DNA from 4 places in the Glutamicibacter sp. FBE19 genome. Region 2 is predicted to be linked to each of the others. Evidence: riboswitches for the same ligand, from Rfam matches in the RefSeq annotation. Region 2 holds a riboswitch; each other region holds the start of a gene.
What was found. A riboswitch is a leader RNA that binds a small molecule or an ion and turns the genes downstream of it on or off. The one in region 2 is predicted to bind S-adenosylmethionine.
Positions count from the first base shown of each region.

Region 1: it holds a riboswitch for S-adenosylmethionine, as region 2 does, so the genes downstream of both, H6F58_RS12085 (aminotransferase class I/II-fold pyridoxal phosphate-dependent enzyme) here and H6F58_RS00495 (substrate-binding domain-containing protein) in region 2, are expected to answer to the same signal.
Region 3: it holds a riboswitch for S-adenosylmethionine, as region 2 does, so the genes downstream of both, H6F58_RS09235 (methionine ABC transporter ATP-binding protein) here and H6F58_RS00495 (substrate-binding domain-containing protein) in region 2, are expected to answer to the same signal.
Region 4: it holds a riboswitch for S-adenosylmethionine, as region 2 does, so the genes downstream of both, H6F58_RS14925 (flavin reductase family protein) here and H6F58_RS00495 (substrate-binding domain-containing protein) in region 2, are expected to answer to the same signal.

Region 1 covers NZ_JACKQN010000007.1:42,955-47,337, reverse strand. The annotation lists gene H6F58_RS12095 (DUF1852 domain-containing protein) at 1-133, opposite strand, end outside; gene H6F58_RS12090 (LysR family transcriptional regulator) at 256-1,197, shown strand; SAM riboswitch class I at 1,430-1,520, shown strand; gene H6F58_RS12085 (aminotransferase class I/II-fold pyridoxal phosphate-dependent enzyme) at 1,608-2,912, shown strand; gene H6F58_RS12080 (cystathionine gamma-synthase) at 2,909-4,114, shown strand; gene H6F58_RS12075 (AraC family transcriptional regulator) at 4,186-4,383, shown strand, end outside.
Region 2 covers NZ_JACKQN010000001.1:109,175-113,557, reverse strand. The annotation lists gene H6F58_RS00500 (sugar ABC transporter ATP-binding protein) at 1-1,349, opposite strand, end outside; gene H6F58_RS00495 (substrate-binding domain-containing protein) at 1,333-2,373, opposite strand; SAM riboswitch class I at 2,442-2,532, opposite strand; gene H6F58_RS00490 (GntP family permease) at 2,851-4,212, opposite strand.
Region 3 covers NZ_JACKQN010000004.1:223,529-227,911, reverse strand. The annotation lists gene ggt (gamma-glutamyltransferase) at 1-1,636, opposite strand, end outside; gene H6F58_RS09240 (SDR family oxidoreductase) at 1,854-2,717, opposite strand; SAM riboswitch class I at 3,002-3,091, shown strand; gene H6F58_RS09235 (methionine ABC transporter ATP-binding protein) at 3,177-3,983, shown strand; gene H6F58_RS09230 (methionine ABC transporter permease) at 4,000-4,383, shown strand, end outside.
Region 4 covers NZ_JACKQN010000010.1:107,897-112,279, reverse strand. The annotation lists gene dnaB (replicative DNA helicase) at 1-1,187, opposite strand, end outside; gene H6F58_RS14925 (flavin reductase family protein) at 1,847-2,347, opposite strand; SAM riboswitch class IV at 2,445-2,562, opposite strand; gene H6F58_RS14920 (PaaI family thioesterase) at 2,934-3,350, shown strand; gene H6F58_RS14915 (dihydrofolate reductase family protein) at 3,396-3,986, shown strand; gene H6F58_RS14910 (PQQ-dependent sugar dehydrogenase) at 3,994-4,383, shown strand, end outside.

The sequences.
Region 1 (4,383 bases), on a different contig from region 2:
TGCGCAAGTTCTCTTCGCGGCGCTCTCCGCGTGCCAAATTAGCGAAGTTTGTCGTGGTGCGCGAATTCGCCGAAGGGGAGTAATTCTCGTCAAATCTGGTGGTGCTAATGCTGAAATTCAATTCGTCTGCCATGATGGCCAATCTGTATTTGGGAGGCCTGGGCAGGCCGAGGGGAAGTCGTTGCGTCAATCATGCAGGGTGATTCTTGATATCAGGTAACTCGATATAACTATGGATTCATATAGACTCTGGCTATGGTTCAGGGAACAAATGGCTTGACACTGCAGCAGCTGCGCTATTTCGTGGCGGTAGCCTCCGAGGGGTCCATCTCGGCTGCCGCCGACTTGATTTACGTCGCGCAGCCCAGCATGTCGGCGGCGATGAAGGAGCTTGAATCGAGGGTGGGGCGCACCTTGCTGGTGCGCTCGGCCAGGGGAGTGACGCTCACCGCCGAAGGAGCAGAATTCCTTGGCTACGCCCGGCAGGTCCTGGAGCAAGTGGAGCTGCTGGAGCACCGCTACCTCGGACGGCCCTCCGCCAGGCGCCTGCTGGGCGTCTCCACCCAGCACTACTCATTTTCGGTGGACGCCTTTGTCCGGATGGTCCAGGCCAGCGGCGCCGAGGAGTACCAGTTTTCGCTCCGCGAGACGCGCACCGAACAGATCATCGAGGACGTGCGCACCCTGCGCAGCGACATCGGGATCCTGTACCGCAATGACTTCAACCGCAAGGTCATCGACAAGCTGCTGCGCGAATCCCGGCTGGCCTTCCACCCGCTGTTCCTGGCTGATCCGCACATCTTCATCTCGCGCAGCAACCCGCTGGCCACCCGGGACCAGGTCACCCTCGAAGACCTCGAGGACCTGCCCCGGCTGACCTTCGACCAGGGCGCGAATAATTCCTTCTACTTCGCCGAGGAGGTGCTCTCCACGCGCTCCAGCCAACGCGAAATCCAGGTTTCGGACCGCGCCACCATCTTCAACCTCATGATCGGCCTGGGCGGGTACACGATCTCCACCGGCATCATCAGCGACGAGCTTGATCCCTCCATCGTTGCCATCCCGCTGGCGATCGAGGAGCGCATCGAGATCGGCTGGATTGACCACGCAGCCATTCCGCTGACCGACCAGGCCCAGCGCTACCTGCAAGAAGTCCGTGCGGTGGTCGCCAGCTTTGGGGTCGAGGTGCTCGGCTGAGCCGCCCACGGCGTAACTCCCGGTCATCGAGTACCGGTCTATCGTCATAAACTTCGGCAAAAACCTTGAAATCACGCAGGTTCTGCTCAAAGTGATGCGTCATAAAGTGGTGCCAGCCACCGCGTCATCATGACAAGTTCACGACATATGAAGCTTGGCGGCCTTGTATGAAGCTGGCCGCCCGATGGCGCTTGCGCCGTTTGCGGCCCGTGGCCAACCATGGAAGAACAACAAACCATCAAGAGCGACTAAGAGATCTGGCTCGTTGACGTCGCAGCAACCATCGGGAAACCGAAAGGTGCTAATGCCAGGAACGATGGAGCAGTTCCGAACGCGCTTTTGCGTGATGTGCTTCGTGTTGCCACACGATGCCTATCGGTGCACTCCCTCGCAGAGAACGAGGAGGAGCTATGAGCCAAGGAACCGACGCGGTCCACGCCGGATATCGCCCGAGCGGAGACTTCCGCCCGATGCTGCCGCCACTGCACAATTCCGCAGCCTACCAATTCCAGTCGCATGCCGAAGCGATCGAGAAGTTCGCGTTGCGCCAGGCCGGTTTCACCTACTCGCGCACCGGCAATCCCACCGTCTCGATCCTCGAGCAGCGAGTGGCCGCGCTGGAAGGCGGCGCCCAGGCGGTAGCCACCGCCACCGGCCAGTCCGCGGTAGCCCTGTCCCTCCTGGCCCTGACCCAGGGACCCAAGCACATCGTGGCCTCCTCCTCGCTCTACGGCGGCACCGTGGACCTGTTCACCGACACCTTCGCCGACTTCGGCATCCGCATCAGCTTTGTCGACCAGGCCGATCCGGCCGCCTGGTCCGGGGCCATCGAGGAAGACACCCGGGCGTTCTTCCTGGAGTCGGTCTCCAACCCGCTGTGCACCGTGGCCGATCTTCCCGCCATCGCGGCCATCGCCCATGAGCACAACATCCCGGTGGTGGTCGATAACACCCTGGCCACCCCGCTGAATGTGCGGCCACTGGATTTCGGCGCGGACATCGTGGTGCACTCGGCCACCAAGGGCCTGGCCGGACACGGTTCTGTTTTGGGCGGGATCGTCGTGGACTCGGGCAAATTCGACTTCTCCGACGCCGCCCGCTGGCCGCAGATCGCCGCCCCGCGCGTGCGGCTGAACAACACCTCGCTGCTTGAGCGCCACGGATCGGCCGCCTACGCGATGCTGGTGCGCTCCAAATTCCTGCACGACCTGGGCCCGACCCTCGCCCCGGCTAGCGCCCAGGGGATCCTCGCCGGCATCGAAACCCTGCCGGTGCGCGCCGCACATGTGCAGCGCAGCGTCACCACGCTGATCGGCGAGCTCCTGGCGCACCCGGGCATTGTGGCCATCCACCACCCCTCGCTGTCCACCCACCCGAGCCACGAGCTGGCCAAGAAGATCACGCCCAAGGGCACCGGCTGCGTGCTGGCCATCGAGCTGGCCCATCCCACGCTGGTCTCCCCGCTGATCGACGGGCTGAAACTGATTTCGCTGGCCGCCAATGTGGGGGACACCCGCACCATGATCTCCCACCCGGCCACCATGACCCACTGCCGGCTCTCCGAGCAGCAGCTGGCCGCCGCCGGGCTGAACACCGCCACCCTGCGCCTGTCGGTCGGCCTGGAAGACCCCGCCGACCTGCTCGCCGATCTCACCCAGGCCCTTGACCACGCACTGGAGAAGGCCCTGGCCCCGCAAACCCAAGGAGCATCATGAGCGGCTTCAACACCCAGGCCGTCCACGCCGGCCAGCACAAGGACCCGCACACCGGCGCGGTCGTGCCGCCGATCTACCAGACCAGCACCTTCATCCAGGACGGCATCAACGTGCTGCGCTCCGGACATGAATACTCCCGCGGCTCGAATCCCACCCGCGACGGGTTCCAGGACCAGCTCACCGCCCTGGAAGGCGGGGCCGCCGGCTTCGCCTTCGCCTCCGGCATCGCCGCCGAAGACGCGCTGCTGCGCGCGGTGCTCGAACCGGGCGACCACATCATCCTGGGCGCCGACGGCTACGGCGGCACCAACCGGCTGATCTCCAAGCTGCACAGCAAGTGGGGGATCACCTCTTCGGCGGTGGATATCACCAGCCTGGATTCGGTGCGCTCCGCGGTGCGCCCGAACACCGCGCTGCTCTGGGTGGAGACCCCCTCCAACCCGCTGCTGGGCATCGCCGACCTGGCCGGCTGGGCGGACATCGCCCGCGAGCATGGCGCCCTGCTGGTGGTGGACAATACCTTCGCCACTCCTTATCTGCAGCGCCCGCTGGATTTCGGCGCCCACGCGGTGGTCCACTCCACCACCAAATACATTGGCGGGCACTCCGATGTGCTCGGCGGCGCGGTGATCGTGGCCGACCACATCTTCCGCGGGCAGACCCTGGCCGAAGCGGTGGGCTACCAGCAGTTCGCCGGCGGAGCTGTGGCCGGCCCGCAGGATTCCTACCTGGCCGCCCGCGGGCTGAAAACCCTGGGCCTGCGCATGGAGCGCCACTGCGCCTCGGCCGATACCCTGGCCCGCTGGCTCGATGCGCAGCCCGAAGTCACCCGGGTCTACTACCCGGGACTGGAATCCCACCCCGGGCACGAGCTGGCCGCCCGCCAGCAGCGCGGTTTTGGCGGGATCGTCTCGCTGGCCCTGGAAGATGAGGCCGCCGCCCGCGCCTTCGCCCAATCCATGGAGTACTTCCAGCTCTCGGTCTCCCTGGGCGGGGTGGAATCCCTGGTCTGCTATCCGCGAGAAATGACCCACGCCTCGCTGATCGGCACCGAGCTGGAAATCCCGGCCAACCTGGTCCGCCTCTCGGTGGGCATCGAAGAGACCGAGGATCTGATCGCCGATCTTCAACGCGGCCTGGCCGCCGCCCGGGCCACCCGGCCTGTGAGCACCGTGCGCGAAAAGGCCCTGGAAAACGCCTGATCGCATCGAACCGCAATAATCGGGCGGCGCGCCCCTTCTCCACGGAATAGTAATTGGGGAAGGGTGGAAACATGATCGGAATTCTCAATCGGCTCGTCGAGCATATCGAGGCGAACCTGCACGCCGAGATCAGCCTCGCGGATTTGCTGCGCGGCGAAGGCACGACCGAATACCACGTGCGGAGGATGTTCTCCTCGCTGGCCGGCATGCCGGTCTCCGAATACATCCGCCGCCGGCGCATGTCCCTGGCCGCCGCGGACCTGCTCGCC
Region 2 (4,383 bases):
TCCTGCACCAGCTGGGAAATCTGCGCGTAGATCTGCGCGCGGCTTCCCACATCCACGCCCGAGGTGGGCTGGTCCAAGACCAGCACATCGGACCCCTTGGCCAGCCAGCGGGCCAAGACGGTCTTCTGCTGGTTGCCGCCGGAGAGGCCCGAAGCCACGGCTTCGGGATCAGCCGGGCGGATATCCAGGCGCTGCACCAGCTCCTCCGCGGCATCCCGCTCCTTGCGCGCATTGAGCAGCCCAAGCCGGCGGCCGAGCTTCCGCAGGCTGGCGGCGGCAACATTCTCGCGCACGGTGTTGCGCAGGAAGATGCCATCGCGGTGCCGGTTCGATGGGACGTAGGCGCCGGCCCGGGCGACAAAGTCCGCGGCCGAAACCACCGGGCGGCCGTGCAGCAAGGCGGTGCCCGCATGCGGATGATTGCCGGTGACCGCGTCGGCGAGCACCTCGATGCCTGATCCCACCAATCCGGTGACGGCCACGATTTCCCCGGGAGCCACCGTGAGATCGATGCCCTCCAGCTTGCCAGCCACCGACAGGCCCGAGAGCTGGAGGGCCGGCTCGCCCTGGCGGGCGGGGGCCTCGCGCTGCTGGTGCGAGAATTCGTTGACCTGGCTGCCCAGCATCAAGCCGATGACATCTGAAATGCTGTCGCCGTGCGCAAAGCTGGCATCCCCGGCATTCCTGCCGTTGCGCAGCACCGTGATCCGGTCGGTGACCTGCTGCAGTTCCTGGAGATAGTGGGAGATGAAAATAATCCCCACCCCGCGATCACGCAGGTGCCCGATGGTGCCGAAGAGCTGCTCGACCTCGTCATTGGCCAAGGGCGCGGTCGGCTCATCAAGAATCAGCACCTTGGGTTCGGCCAGCACGGCGCGGGCAATCTGGATCAGCTGCTGCTGGGCAACGCTCAGCTCGTCGACAAAGGCCGCGGTGTCCAGCTCCTGGCCGGTGGTCCGCAGGATATCCGCCCGGGCCGCCTCTTGCACGGTGCGCTCGTGGCGCCATAAACCGCGGTTTCTGGATGTGCCAAGATACAGCTGTTCGGCGACGGTCAGGCGCCCGGCCAGGTGGCGGTCCTGGTGGATCACCTCAATGCCCAGCGCTTCGGCATCGGCCGGGCGCCGTATCTGCACCGCCTGTCCAGCAAGCTCGATCTGCCCCGAATCCAGGGTGTACAACCCGGTGAGGATCTTGATCAGGGTTGATTTTCCGGCACCGTTTTCACCTACCAGGCCGAGCACTTCCCCGGCCCGCAGCTGCAGGTGGACATCGTCCAGCACGGTGACGGCGCCAAAGGATTTGCCGATCCCGGCCATGCTCAGCAGCAGGCTAGATTCCGTTGTCATTGCGCACCTGATTCACGTTGTCCTTGTCCACAAAAATCGGCTCGGCGTAGCTGGTGCTTGGTACCTGGTCGGCTTGCCCGTTGAGGAACAGCGCAATATTCGTGGCCGAGGTGGCAGCAATCTGCTTGGTGGGCTGGGCGACGGTGAACTGGTAGGAGCTCTGCGGATTCGCGATCAAGTCCAGTGCCCCGGGTTCCGCGTCGACTCCATAGAGCTTGATGTCATTATCGGTGGGATCGATAGCCTGCGCGGCGCCGATCAGCGGCATATCCCAGCAGGACCAGATCGCATCCACTTCGCCTTCGGGCAGCCTGCGCAGCTGATCCTGGATCTGGTTCTTGGCATCTTCGATGGTGCCTTCGTACTTGTCCTGCAGTTCCGGGGTGATCTTCTCGATATTCGGGTAGTCTTCGAGCACCAGGTTCAGGCTGTTGTAGCGGATCCGGCAGGGCGTCACGCCCGGGAAGCCGTTGAAGACCAGGATCTTGCCCTTGCCGTGCAGGTCCTCGGCCATGGTGCGAGCCAGGGTGGTGCCGACGTTCCAGTTATCACTGGTGACGTTGTTCTTCGAGTACTCGCTCTGGAAGTCGATGGTGAACAGCGGAATTCCTGCAGCATCCACCTTGGCCAGGGCCGGGGTGAGCGTCTGGGCATCGCCCAGGATCACCACGATGGCATCGGGCGACTGGGTAATGAGATTTTCCACGTCCGAAACGTGCTTCTCGTCCTTGGCTTCGGCCTGGGTGGCAATGACCTCTCCGCCGAGCTCCTTGATGCGTTCTTGGATTTGCTGATACACCACGCGCGAGTAGTCGTGCAGGATGTCCTTGGCCGCGATGCCCACTTTTTTGCCCTCGATCGAAGGAACATCGTCGAGCTTCTGTTCGGTTTGCGGGTTGCTGCTTGGCGCCACGGCCGGCGCGGCTTCGGGGCGTGGTTCCTTCAGCGAGCAACCGGAGAGCAGCGTGGTTGCTGCGAGTGCGGCAGCCACAAATTTCAGGGTGTTCGGGCGAGTGCGAGTCATGCCGTCCCTCTCTTGGACATATCGAACCGAGGGATCCCGAACAGAAGTTCACGCTTCTTGCCCCGGGAGCTCCATCGAACCTGGCGTTAGCACTATCTGCAGGAGGCAGGCTTGCTGCGGCGTCGTGGAGCCAGGTCTCTCAGCCGCTCTGGATGGGGTGTTATCCGAGTCAAGCATTGATCCCGGGAGCTTGCCATCAACGCGTCACTGGAGGGAACACTGCGTCAGATCTCTTCACAAATCCCGGGCTGGCAAGGCTGGGAGGCGGCGGGCAGGCGCTAAATCAGCGTCATATTTCCGCATATTACGGCGTCTAATTCACATTGTTCTTGGCGTGAGCACCCCTGACCCGCACCAGCCCATCATGGCTTTGGCGTAGCAGGCTGGCCGTTTCTGAGCTCCCTTAAAAACAGTGCACCGCGCCATCAAGGAAGGGTTCGATGATGGCGCGGTGCCCGGGGTGTATTCAGCAGTGCGCTAGAGCAGGACCGCCCCCAGGATCCAGACCGTTGCAAAGGCCGCGGTGCCCTGGATTGCCGTAGCCACGCTGAGGGTCTTGTATGCAGTGATCACCGGAATCCGGCTGAGCTGCGAGACCACCCAGAAGTACGAGTCATTCGCGTGCGAGACAACCATCGCACCGGCACCCACCGCCAGGACGCTGAGCACCATTCCCAATTCGGAATCCAGCCCCAGCGAACCGAGCATCGGCGCGACCAGCGCGGAGGTGGTCACCATCGATACCGTGGACGATCCCTGCGCCGACTTCAGGGCGGCGGCAATCAGGAACGGCACCGCCAGGCCCAGGCCGAGTCCGCTCAGCGAGTCGGAGAGAATCGTGGTCAGCTCCGAGGCGGCCAGCACCGCGCCCAATGCGGCGCCAGCCCCGGTAATCAGCAAGATCGGGGCAGCGGTGCGCACCGATTCGTGCATCTGCTCATTAAAATCGCCCAGCTTGTTCTCGCCGCGCAACAGCAAAGTGGCCGAGAGCAGGCCGAAAATCAGGGCGATCACCGGCGTGCCGAGGAACGAGAGGACTTCAACCAGCGTTCCCCCGCCCAGCGGCTGGGATGGCAGCTTGGCGATAGATGAGGCACAGATCAAAACCAGCGGCACCAGGATCGGCAGGAAGGCCAAGGCCGGATGCGGCAGCTTGCCGAAGCTTGCGCGCAGCTGCTCGTAGTCCAGGTCTGCCAGATCATTCTCGTCTTCCGACGGCAAGGCGGTCCATTGGGACTTGTTGAAGCGGCTGGCATAAAACAGGCCGGCCAACGCGGAGATGGCTGCCACCGGAAGGCCAACGGCAATGATCAGCCCGAGGTTATCGGCAATGCCGATGCTCTCGGCCGCCGCCAGCGGGCCGGGGGTTGGCGGAACCATGGTGTGCGTGGCGTACAGGCCGGTCATCAGCGCCACCGAAGTAGCCAGCCCCGATACGCCGGTGCGAAGGGTGATGGCTTTGCGCAGCGAGTTCAGCACCACGTAGCCCGAATCGCAGAAGACCGGAATCGAGACAATGTAGCCAATGATTGTCAGGGTCAGATTGGGGAACCTGGTTCCCAGGACCTTGATCAGCGCGTCGGCCATGGAGATTGCGGCGCCCGATCGTTCCAGGATGATGCCGATCATCGTGCCGAAGAGGATGACCAGGCCGATATTGCCCATGGTGGTGCCGAAGGCGGTGGTGACGGTGCCCGCCACTTCGGCCAGGGGAATCCTGTAGGCGAAGGCGGCAAGGATAGCTGCGCCAATCAACGCGAGGAAGGGGCTGATTTTCCAGCGTGCGGTCACCAGCACAATGGCGACCACGAGGATCAAGAGAACAATGAGTTCGTACACGGCAGGTTGGCTCCTTTGCCACTATGTGTGGATCGCTGTCCAGCAAAGCGGCTCAAGCTCTGGGGGTTGGATCAGCCAGGCCCGGATTTCTTCGGTTTCGCCGACCCTGAACAGCAGGTGATGTGCCAATAGTAGGAAACCGGCGCCGGATTGCCTATGGGCATGCGACCG
Region 3 (4,383 bases), on a different contig from region 2:
CGATGAATTCCGGTTCTGCGGTCACCGCTGCGGTATTGCGCTGCGAGGCCCGCGGGGCGGCGATGGCTTCGCTGATATCCATGCCCAGGTCGTAGCGGTTGAGCAGCGTCTGCAGCACCGTGGTGATGATGGTTGACCCACCGGGGGAACCGATGGCCATCACCGGCTCGCCGTCACGCAGCACGATGGTTGGCGCCATCGAGGAGCGCGGGCGCTTGCCCGGTTCAAGGCGGTTTGGATCTTCCGGGTCATAGACCGTGGAGAAGTCTGTGAGCTCATTGTTCAGCAGGAAGCCCCGCCCCGGCACCACCATGCCCGACCCTCCGGTCTGCTCGATGGTCAGCGTGTAGGACACGACGTTCCCCCAGCGGTCCACCACCGACAGGTGGGTGGTGGAGATGTTCTCGGTGTCATGCTCAACGGCCGGCTCAGCGGCAGCTGCCGGGCATTGGCCATCAAAATTCTCGATGTCGCCCGGGGCCACCGGCTTGGCGGCCGCCTGATCGGGGTTGATCGCGCAGGCCCGGTCGGCGCCGAAGAGCTCGCTGGTCAAGGTCTCGGTCGGCACATCCACAAAGGCGGGGTCACCCACGTATTTGCCGCGATCCGCATAGGCCAGCGCGGTGGCCTCGAAGTAGTGGTGCAAGGCGTCGGCGGGTTCCATGGAGGACAGGTCGTAGTTGCCCAGGATATTCAGCGATTCGCCAATGGTGGTGCCACCGCTGGAGGAGGGAGCCATGCCGAAGATGTCCAGCCCGCGATAGTCCACCGTGGTTGGCTTCTGCTCGGACACCTCATAGTTGGCGAGGTCCTCGGTGCTGACAAAACCGGCAGGGACCGGCAGCTTGGTGTCCTCGACCTTGGGCGGGGCCTGGACCGTCTGGGAGATTTCGGAGGCCAGATCACCGTGGTAGAACGCCTTTGGGCCTTCCTTGGCCAGCAGGCGATAGGTATCGGCCAGCTCGGGGTTCTTGAAGATGCTCCCCACCTGTGGCGCATCGCCACCGGGGAGGAAAAGCTTGCTGGTGGAGCCGAAGGCTTCGAAGCGTTCCTTGTTGTCCAAGGTTTGTTCCCGGAAGGTCTCATCAACAACAAAACCGCGGGAAGCCACCTGGGTCGCCGGACGCAGCACCTGCTTCAGGCTTTGCGAGCCCCAATTGTCCAGGGCACGCTGCCAGGTGGCTACGGTCCCCGGAACGCCCACGGCAACACCGCTGGTGACCAGTTCCGGAGTGAAGTTGTAGGGCTCGCCGGTCGCCGGATCAATAAATGCGTCCTGAGGGGTAGCAGCTGGGGCAGTTTCACGCCCATCGATGGTGCTGACCTTGCCGGAAGCCGCGTCGTAATACAGGAAATAGCCGCCACCGCCGACACCCGCGCTGTATGGTTCGGTCACGCCCAGCGCCGCCGCTGTGGCGACCGCGGCGTCTACCGCGTTGCCTCCCTTGCGCAGTACCTCGATGCCTGCCGCTGATGCTTCCGGATCTACCGAAGAGACCGCGCCACCGGTGCCGGTGGCCGTGGGATTCTTTTCGGTGTGCCGTGGATCGGCGCTCGCCGGGATCGCGCTGAATGCGCCAAGGCCCAGGGAGAGAATCGCGGCGCCAGCCAGGGCGCGCAAACTTGATCGTTGCATACTCTGATCTCCTGAAAAGGTGGGGATGAAGTATGCGTCAATTTACGGGAAGGACTGGATTCGCCAGCGTTGTGACACGCGCCATTTTGTATTGCATGCTCTATTTCCGCGCTGGTCGAAGGATTATTTTGCGCTATGCCGTTAAAACCCGGAGGCAACCAGCGGCCCATGAATCGTCCTGGCTGATTGCCTCCAACGGTGAAAATACCAGCCTGCCTTAGCGGGCCAGGGCGTCCTTGATCGCCTTGCCAAGGGAGGTAGGCGCGCGGCCAATGAGCCGTGCCAAGTCCCCGGAATGCACTTCCAGGGCGCCTTCGCGAATGCGCAGGTCCGTATCCACCAGAATGTCAGCGAACACCGCGGGAACACCTGATTCGGTGTAGATCTCAACCAGCTTTTCAGGGTCCATATCCTGGTAGGCGACATCTTGTCCCGCGGCAGCGCCGACAGCCCCGGCGAGCTGGCTGAGGGTGAAAGGCTTGTCCCCGCCCAGTTCGTAGATCTTCCCGGCTTCCCCGGCTTCCGAGAGCAATACCGCAGCAGCCGCCTCGGCATAGTCCGCGCGCGTGGCGGCGCTGATCTTGCCGTCGGCCGCGGCGCCGAGCACGACTTTGCTGTTCAGGTAGCCCAGGAGCTGATCGGTGTAATTTTCCGTGTACCAGCCGTTGCGCAAGAGGACGTAGCCGATGCCGGAACCAGCCAGCAGGTGTTCGGTGGCGATATGCTCCTGCGCCAGTTTCATGTTGCCGGTGAGGGCATTGGCGATGGAGGTGTAGGCGATGAGCTTGACGTTGACGCGTTGCGCAGCGGTGATGACATTTTCATGCTGGGTTGCCCGCTGGCCCACTTCGCTGCTCGAAACCAGCAACAGCTTGTCGACGCCCTCCAGCGCGGCGACCAGGCTGGCCTCCACGTTGTAATCGGCGACGCGCGTCTGAAGACCTTTGCCGGCCAGGGGTTCCAGCTTCTCTTCCGAACGGCCGATGGCAACCAGCTGGGCGGGGTCGGCTCCGCGCTGCAGCAATGCATCGATGACCAGTCGTCCAAGTTGTCCGGTGGCACCGGTAATTGCGATCTTCATGAAGTCCTCTCGTAGGTTTGCACTCCAGTACAACCACGGCGCCCAGCACAGAATTCCCGCACCATGATCGCTGGCGCATCGATGGCCAGAGGTGCAAGTTCTTCAAGCCTTTTCGTCTTAAAGGGAGCAAGTGACGAAATATTTCGTATTGCTACGCGGATTATTGCGTGATTCCTTTCCCGGTCCGTCCGAACTGCGACTTCATGACGCTGATTGACGTAACGTTTGCCGGCTTGCATCCATGGAGGACAGACTTGAATTGTTCGGGCGGTACAACCGAACACACACCATCCAGAGCGACTGAGAGATCTGGCTCAACGACGTCGCAGCAACCACCCGTAAGGGAGCGGTGCTACAGCCAGGACCGATGGAGTACTTTCACTTCGCGACGGAAAAATCTGTCCCCAGCAGATGGTTTCTTGCGAAGTACGCTCCGCATAACCAAGCATCAAGGGAGCGATGATGATTCGTCTTGAGAACGTAACAACAACCTTCGGCAAAGGCCGCGACCAGTTCACGGCCGTCAAGGATGTCACGCTGGATATTCAAGCCGGAAGCATTCACGGTATTATCGGTTTTTCCGGTGCCGGCAAATCCACGCTGTTGCGCAATATCAATTTGCTCCAGCGCCCGACCTCGGGCCAGGTCTTTGTTGACGGCGTAGAACTGACCGGGCTGAGCGAAGGCGAGTTGCGCAAGCAGCGCCATGAGATCGGGATGATCTTCCAGCACTTCAACCTGCTGAACAATCGCACCGCGCAACAGAACGTTGAACTGAACCTGAAGTTCGCCGGTGTGCCCAAGAAACAACGCCGCGAACGTGCCCTGGAAGCACTATCCATCGTGGACCTCGCCGACAAGGCGTCCGCCTATCCTGGACAGCTCTCGGGTGGGCAGAAGCAGCGCATCTCCATCGCCCGCGCGCTGGTCACCGAGCCCAAGGTCTTGTTGTGCGATGAACCTACCAGCGCGGTGGATCCGCGAACCACTACCTCGGTGCTCCAGTACCTCAGCGACATTAACGCCAGCCTTGGCATCACCACCGTTATCGTCACCCACGAAATGAATGTCATTAAGGCCATCGCCGACAAGGTCTCGGTGATGGAAGACGCCGCGGTCGTGGAAGAGTTCGCCCTGAGCTCGCTGCAAGAACCAGGCTTTGAACCAAAGACGCCTATCGGCCGCTACCTGATCAGCGATGAAATCACGCTGAACCGCCAGCCCAAGCAGGCCCAAGACCTTGCCGCCAACGTAACCCGCGTATAGAGAACCTGGATTACCAATGAACTTCACTTCAGTAGTGCTAGCCACGAGCAACGGCAGCGCAGCAGCATTCAGCCTTGACCGCATTGTGGAACTGGCCCCGGAAATCTGGGTGGCCATGGCACAGACCTTTGCGATGCTGCTGGTTTCGATCCCGATCGCCATTCTCTTGGGAACCCCGCTGGGCATCTGGCTCTATTCGATGTCTCCCAACGGCTTGCGCCCGCGTCCGCGAGTGCACAAGATTGTTGACGGGCTGGTGAATACGATCCGCTCCTTCCCATTCCTCATCTTGCTGATCGCCATTATTCCGTTCACCCGATTTGTTGTGGGAACGACCATTGGCACCGCCGCGGTCATCGTGCCGCTGACCATCAACGCGATCCCGTATTTTGCCCGTTTT
Region 4 (4,383 bases), on a different contig from region 2:
TCCTGCTCAATGGAACCGGATTCACGAAGATCCGAAACCATTGGCCGCTTATCGGTTCGCTGTTCGGAACCACGGTTCAGCTGCGACAGCGCGATCAGCGGAACATCGAGCTCCTTGGCCAGCAGCTTGAGGTTACGCGAGAACTCGGAAACTTCCTGCTGGCGTGATTCCACGCGCTTGCCCGAACTCATCAGCTGCAGGTAGTCGAGGATGATCATGCGCAGCTCATTGCGCTGCTTCAGGCGGCGGCACTTTGCGCGGATTTCCATCATGGACATATTCGGCGAATCGTCGATGAACAGCGGCGCTTCATTCAACCGGCCCATGGTGGTGGCAATCTTGGTCCACTGCGCGTCCTCCACCGAACCCTTGCGCAGGTCCTGGAGCTGGATGGAGGCTTCTGCCGAAAGCAGGCGCATCGCAATTTCATTGCGGCCCATTTCCAGGGAGAAGAAGACGGTGGCCATGTTGTTCTTGATGGCGGCGGACCGGGCGAAGTCCAGTGCGAAGGTCGACTTACCCACTGCAGGACGGGCCGCGATGATGATCATCTGGCCGCCCTTCAGGCCCTGGGTCAGCTCGTCGAATTCGTAGAACCCGGTGGGCACGCCGGTGATGCCGTCGCCGGCGTTCGCGGCGTTTTCGATTTCGTCTACGGTGCCTTCGATGATGTCCGAGAGGCGTACGTAGTCTTCGCTGCTGCGGTTTTCCGCAACCTTGTAAACCTCGGCTTGCGCTTCGTTGACAATGGCATCGACTTCTCCATCGGGCGAGTAGCCCATCTGGACGATGCGGGTTCCGGCGTCCACCAGGCGGCGCAAGACGGCGCGCTCGCGCACGATTTCTGCATAGTAGCCGGCGTTAGCGGCGGTGGGCACCTGCTGAATGAGGTTGTGAAGGTAGGCAGCGCCACCCACGCGGGAAATTTCGCCGCGCTTGGTCAGCAAGTCGGCCACGGTCACGGCATCGGCAGGTTCGCCTCGGCCGTACAAATCGATAATGGCTTCGTAGATGGATTCGTGAGCCGGACGGTAGAAGTCGGTTCCGCGCAGCGCCTCAACGACGTCGGCGATGGCGTCCTTGGATAGCATCATGCCACCGAGCACGGACATCTCGGCTTCGACGTCCTGTGGCGGCTTGCGCCCTGCGTCGGATTCTCGTCCTTCGTAAACCGGCTCAGCACTCATTGCAGACACTTCCATCCCCTATTGACCCCAGGGGGAAAAATCTTCCTTGCCAGATGGCAACGTTCCAACCTGCTAGTTGATGCCAACAGTTCAATGGATTACGTCTGTGGATATTTCTGCCCCAAAGCCAACAGTAGGGCCGATGTTTACCCACGTAAACCCCATTATCCACAGGTCTTGTGCATAACATACCCTCAGCTGTGGACTAGCCTGTTCACTGTCTGGGGAGAACCCTGTGGATTATTGTCAAGTACCCAACAGTAATAGTTATTGACTAGGCTTTTTGTATTTTCACATCTGTGGACAGGTAAATATTTTATTGAAGATAGCGATATGTTCCCAGTAGTTATCAACACCCAAAAACGCCCGCAATACAGGGTTTATTGCAGTTTTCACACAGTTCTGCACATCATGCCCACAGTCGTGTGGATAACCATGTGGATATCTACGGAATCATAAAAGGCTTAGTCACCGGCCTTTAGCACGGCCAACTCGGCAAGTTATGGCCAATAGTCCACATTTTCGCGTAGCGGTCGCGATCCACACCGTGGATAACTATTTGCCTGGCGTTGAACGCGTCCCGAAACGCGACAAGGCCCGGAGCAGATCACCATCAGGGAATCCACGCCGGGCCTTCGGGAAACTACCCCTCAGAAGATTTAGACGAGCTCAGGAACTGGGATTGAATGAAATCGGGAATCATGGAAGATCTGCGGCGAGTGCAGTGATGTGTGATGCCCATGCACCTCCAAAAGCACAACCCAGTGGTCACCAGCTTCGACTTCGTTGTAAATCGACGTTTCCAGCCAGAGGGTGGACTCTTCAATGAACAGAGCGCCCTGCTCGGAAACCACGGTATCCACGCCGAGGAATCGATCGCCCTTCTTCGAAGCGATCTGCGCGCAGACCCCTCCATTGAGATCGCTGAGAACCGAAACACCAATGTGGCTGGCCTCGCGCAGTTTCGGCCAGGTGTTGGAGGTCTTCTGGACTGCAAACATCACCAATGCCGGCTCCAGCGAAACCCCGACAGTGAATGAGGATGCAACGATGCCGGTTTTCACGCCGTCCACTTCTGCACACAGAGCGGCCACGCCTGAGGGATGTTGAGCGAAAACCTTGCGTAGGGTTAGCGGGTCAAGTTCACGATTCAATGACATGGCTCGATTCCTTCGGTTCTTGCCCACCGCGTCAGACCCAGCGGGAACAGCGGTTCGGGATGATCCGAATCCGGTTGCCACTGAGGTTTCACGCCGTGCGCGGTACTTGTTCTGACACTATTTGGCGCAAAACCGAATCCTCACCTGGAGCACCCCACTACCGTTGAGAGGGTTGCCGATCAGCAAGCCAGGGCTTTTAGCTGATGCTCTTGATTCTGCTTAAAACAATATGACTCATGACGAAGCACCGTCAAACAATTCACTTCTCAAATCGCAATATTCAACAAAATATTCGACAGTGGCTCAGTTTTAGGGTCACGGAACAGTCCTTTATTCACCAATTCGGACCGCTTCAGGCACTTCAGCCGGCCATGAAGGTGTGATCTTCGTCGTAACGCATTAACTTATGGCACGGCTAAATATCTTCCGGCATCTGCGCTTCGTGGAAAATCGGCGCCAGGGTTCGCCATCAAGGATCTTCCCGCAAGGATTGCCGCGTACTTCAGCAGGTAAAGTGCAAATAATTGAACCGCAAGCCCCACCACTCGAACAGGCGCACCGCGCCCCGACACTTTTGGAGTCACCCGTGAGTTCCCCAGCACAGCGAATCCCCGACAAGACCAGCCGCTTCACTGACAGCATTGGCCTGGTCTTTGACGACATCACCGCCACTTCCGTGCGAGGCCATGCCGATCTCAATGAAGAGCACCACACCCCGTGGGGCGTCGTACATGGAGGTGTCTATGCCTCCATGATTGAAAGCGCCGGCAGCGTTGGCGCCAGCTACGCGGTCTCAGAGCGCAATCAATTTGCTGTGGGCGTTCACAATGCCACCGACTTCCTGCGTCCCACTACCGGTGCGCGCGTGCAGGTTGCGGCCAAGGCGCTGTTCCAAGGCAAGACCCAGCAGTTGTGGGAAGTTGTCATCACCGACGAGGCCAGCGGAAAGGAACTCTCGCGCGGACAATTGCGCACCCAAAACGTAGATATGCCCAGCGCCTGAGCGTATCCTAGGTGGCACCTAGCGGATCAGCTTCGGAGGCTTGCCATGAGTGCCACCTATACCTTTGACGTGTTCAGCAGCCTTGATGGCTTCGGCAGTGCAGGCAGCGATTGGGGTGGCTACTGGGGAAAACAGGGGCCAGAGCTGTTGGCCCATCGCCTCGGGCTCTACACTCCCCCATGCCGCATGGTTTTCGGAGCCAACACCTTCCGCTTGTTTAGTCTCTTCTGGGCAGAAATCGAGATGAATCCCGAGGTTGAAGACGCGTGGGGCGTGGCTTTGCACGACAAGCCCGCCACCGTCATCTCCACCACCTTGGTTGAGCCGCTGTCTTGGCCTAATGCCACGCTGGAGCGCGCTGATGCCTTGGAAGTCGTCGCCCAGCTCAAGGAAACCTCAGATGTGCCGCTGCGCTCCCACGGTTCCCTGGCCATGAACCATTCGCTGCTGGCGGCAGGTCTTGTGGACTTCATCCAGGTGAGCATCTTCCCGGTGCTGACCGGGCATAGCGGCTCTGCTCCGGTACTCGGAGGGGTCGACGACTATGACCTGGAACTTGTCGATTCAAAGCTTTTGGACGGGCGGATCCAGGAACTGACGTATCGCCCGACGCGCCATCAGCCGGCGCACGCATAGCCACCCGATGAAGCACATCCGGGACACATGCCTGCTGCTCGGCGCAGTGTTCCTCGCCGGATGCTCCACGCCAACACCACTTCCAAGTCCAGCTGCCGAATCGCACACCGCTCCAGAACCACTGGCCACCGGCTTGGAAGCTCCGTGGTCCATGGTCTACGTCCAGGACAGCTTGCTGGTCAGCGAACGCGATTCCGGGAGGATCCTGGAGGTTTCGCAGTCCGGACAGAGCCGCGAAGTGGCCCGGATCGATGATCTCGCAGCGAGAGGCGAAGGCGGGCTGCTGGGCCTGGCCTTCCTAGCGCCGGACCAGCTCTACGCGTATTCCACCGCGGAATCCGGTAACCGCATTCAGCAATTCACCGTGCAAGGCAGCGCCGGAAACCTGTCATTGTCG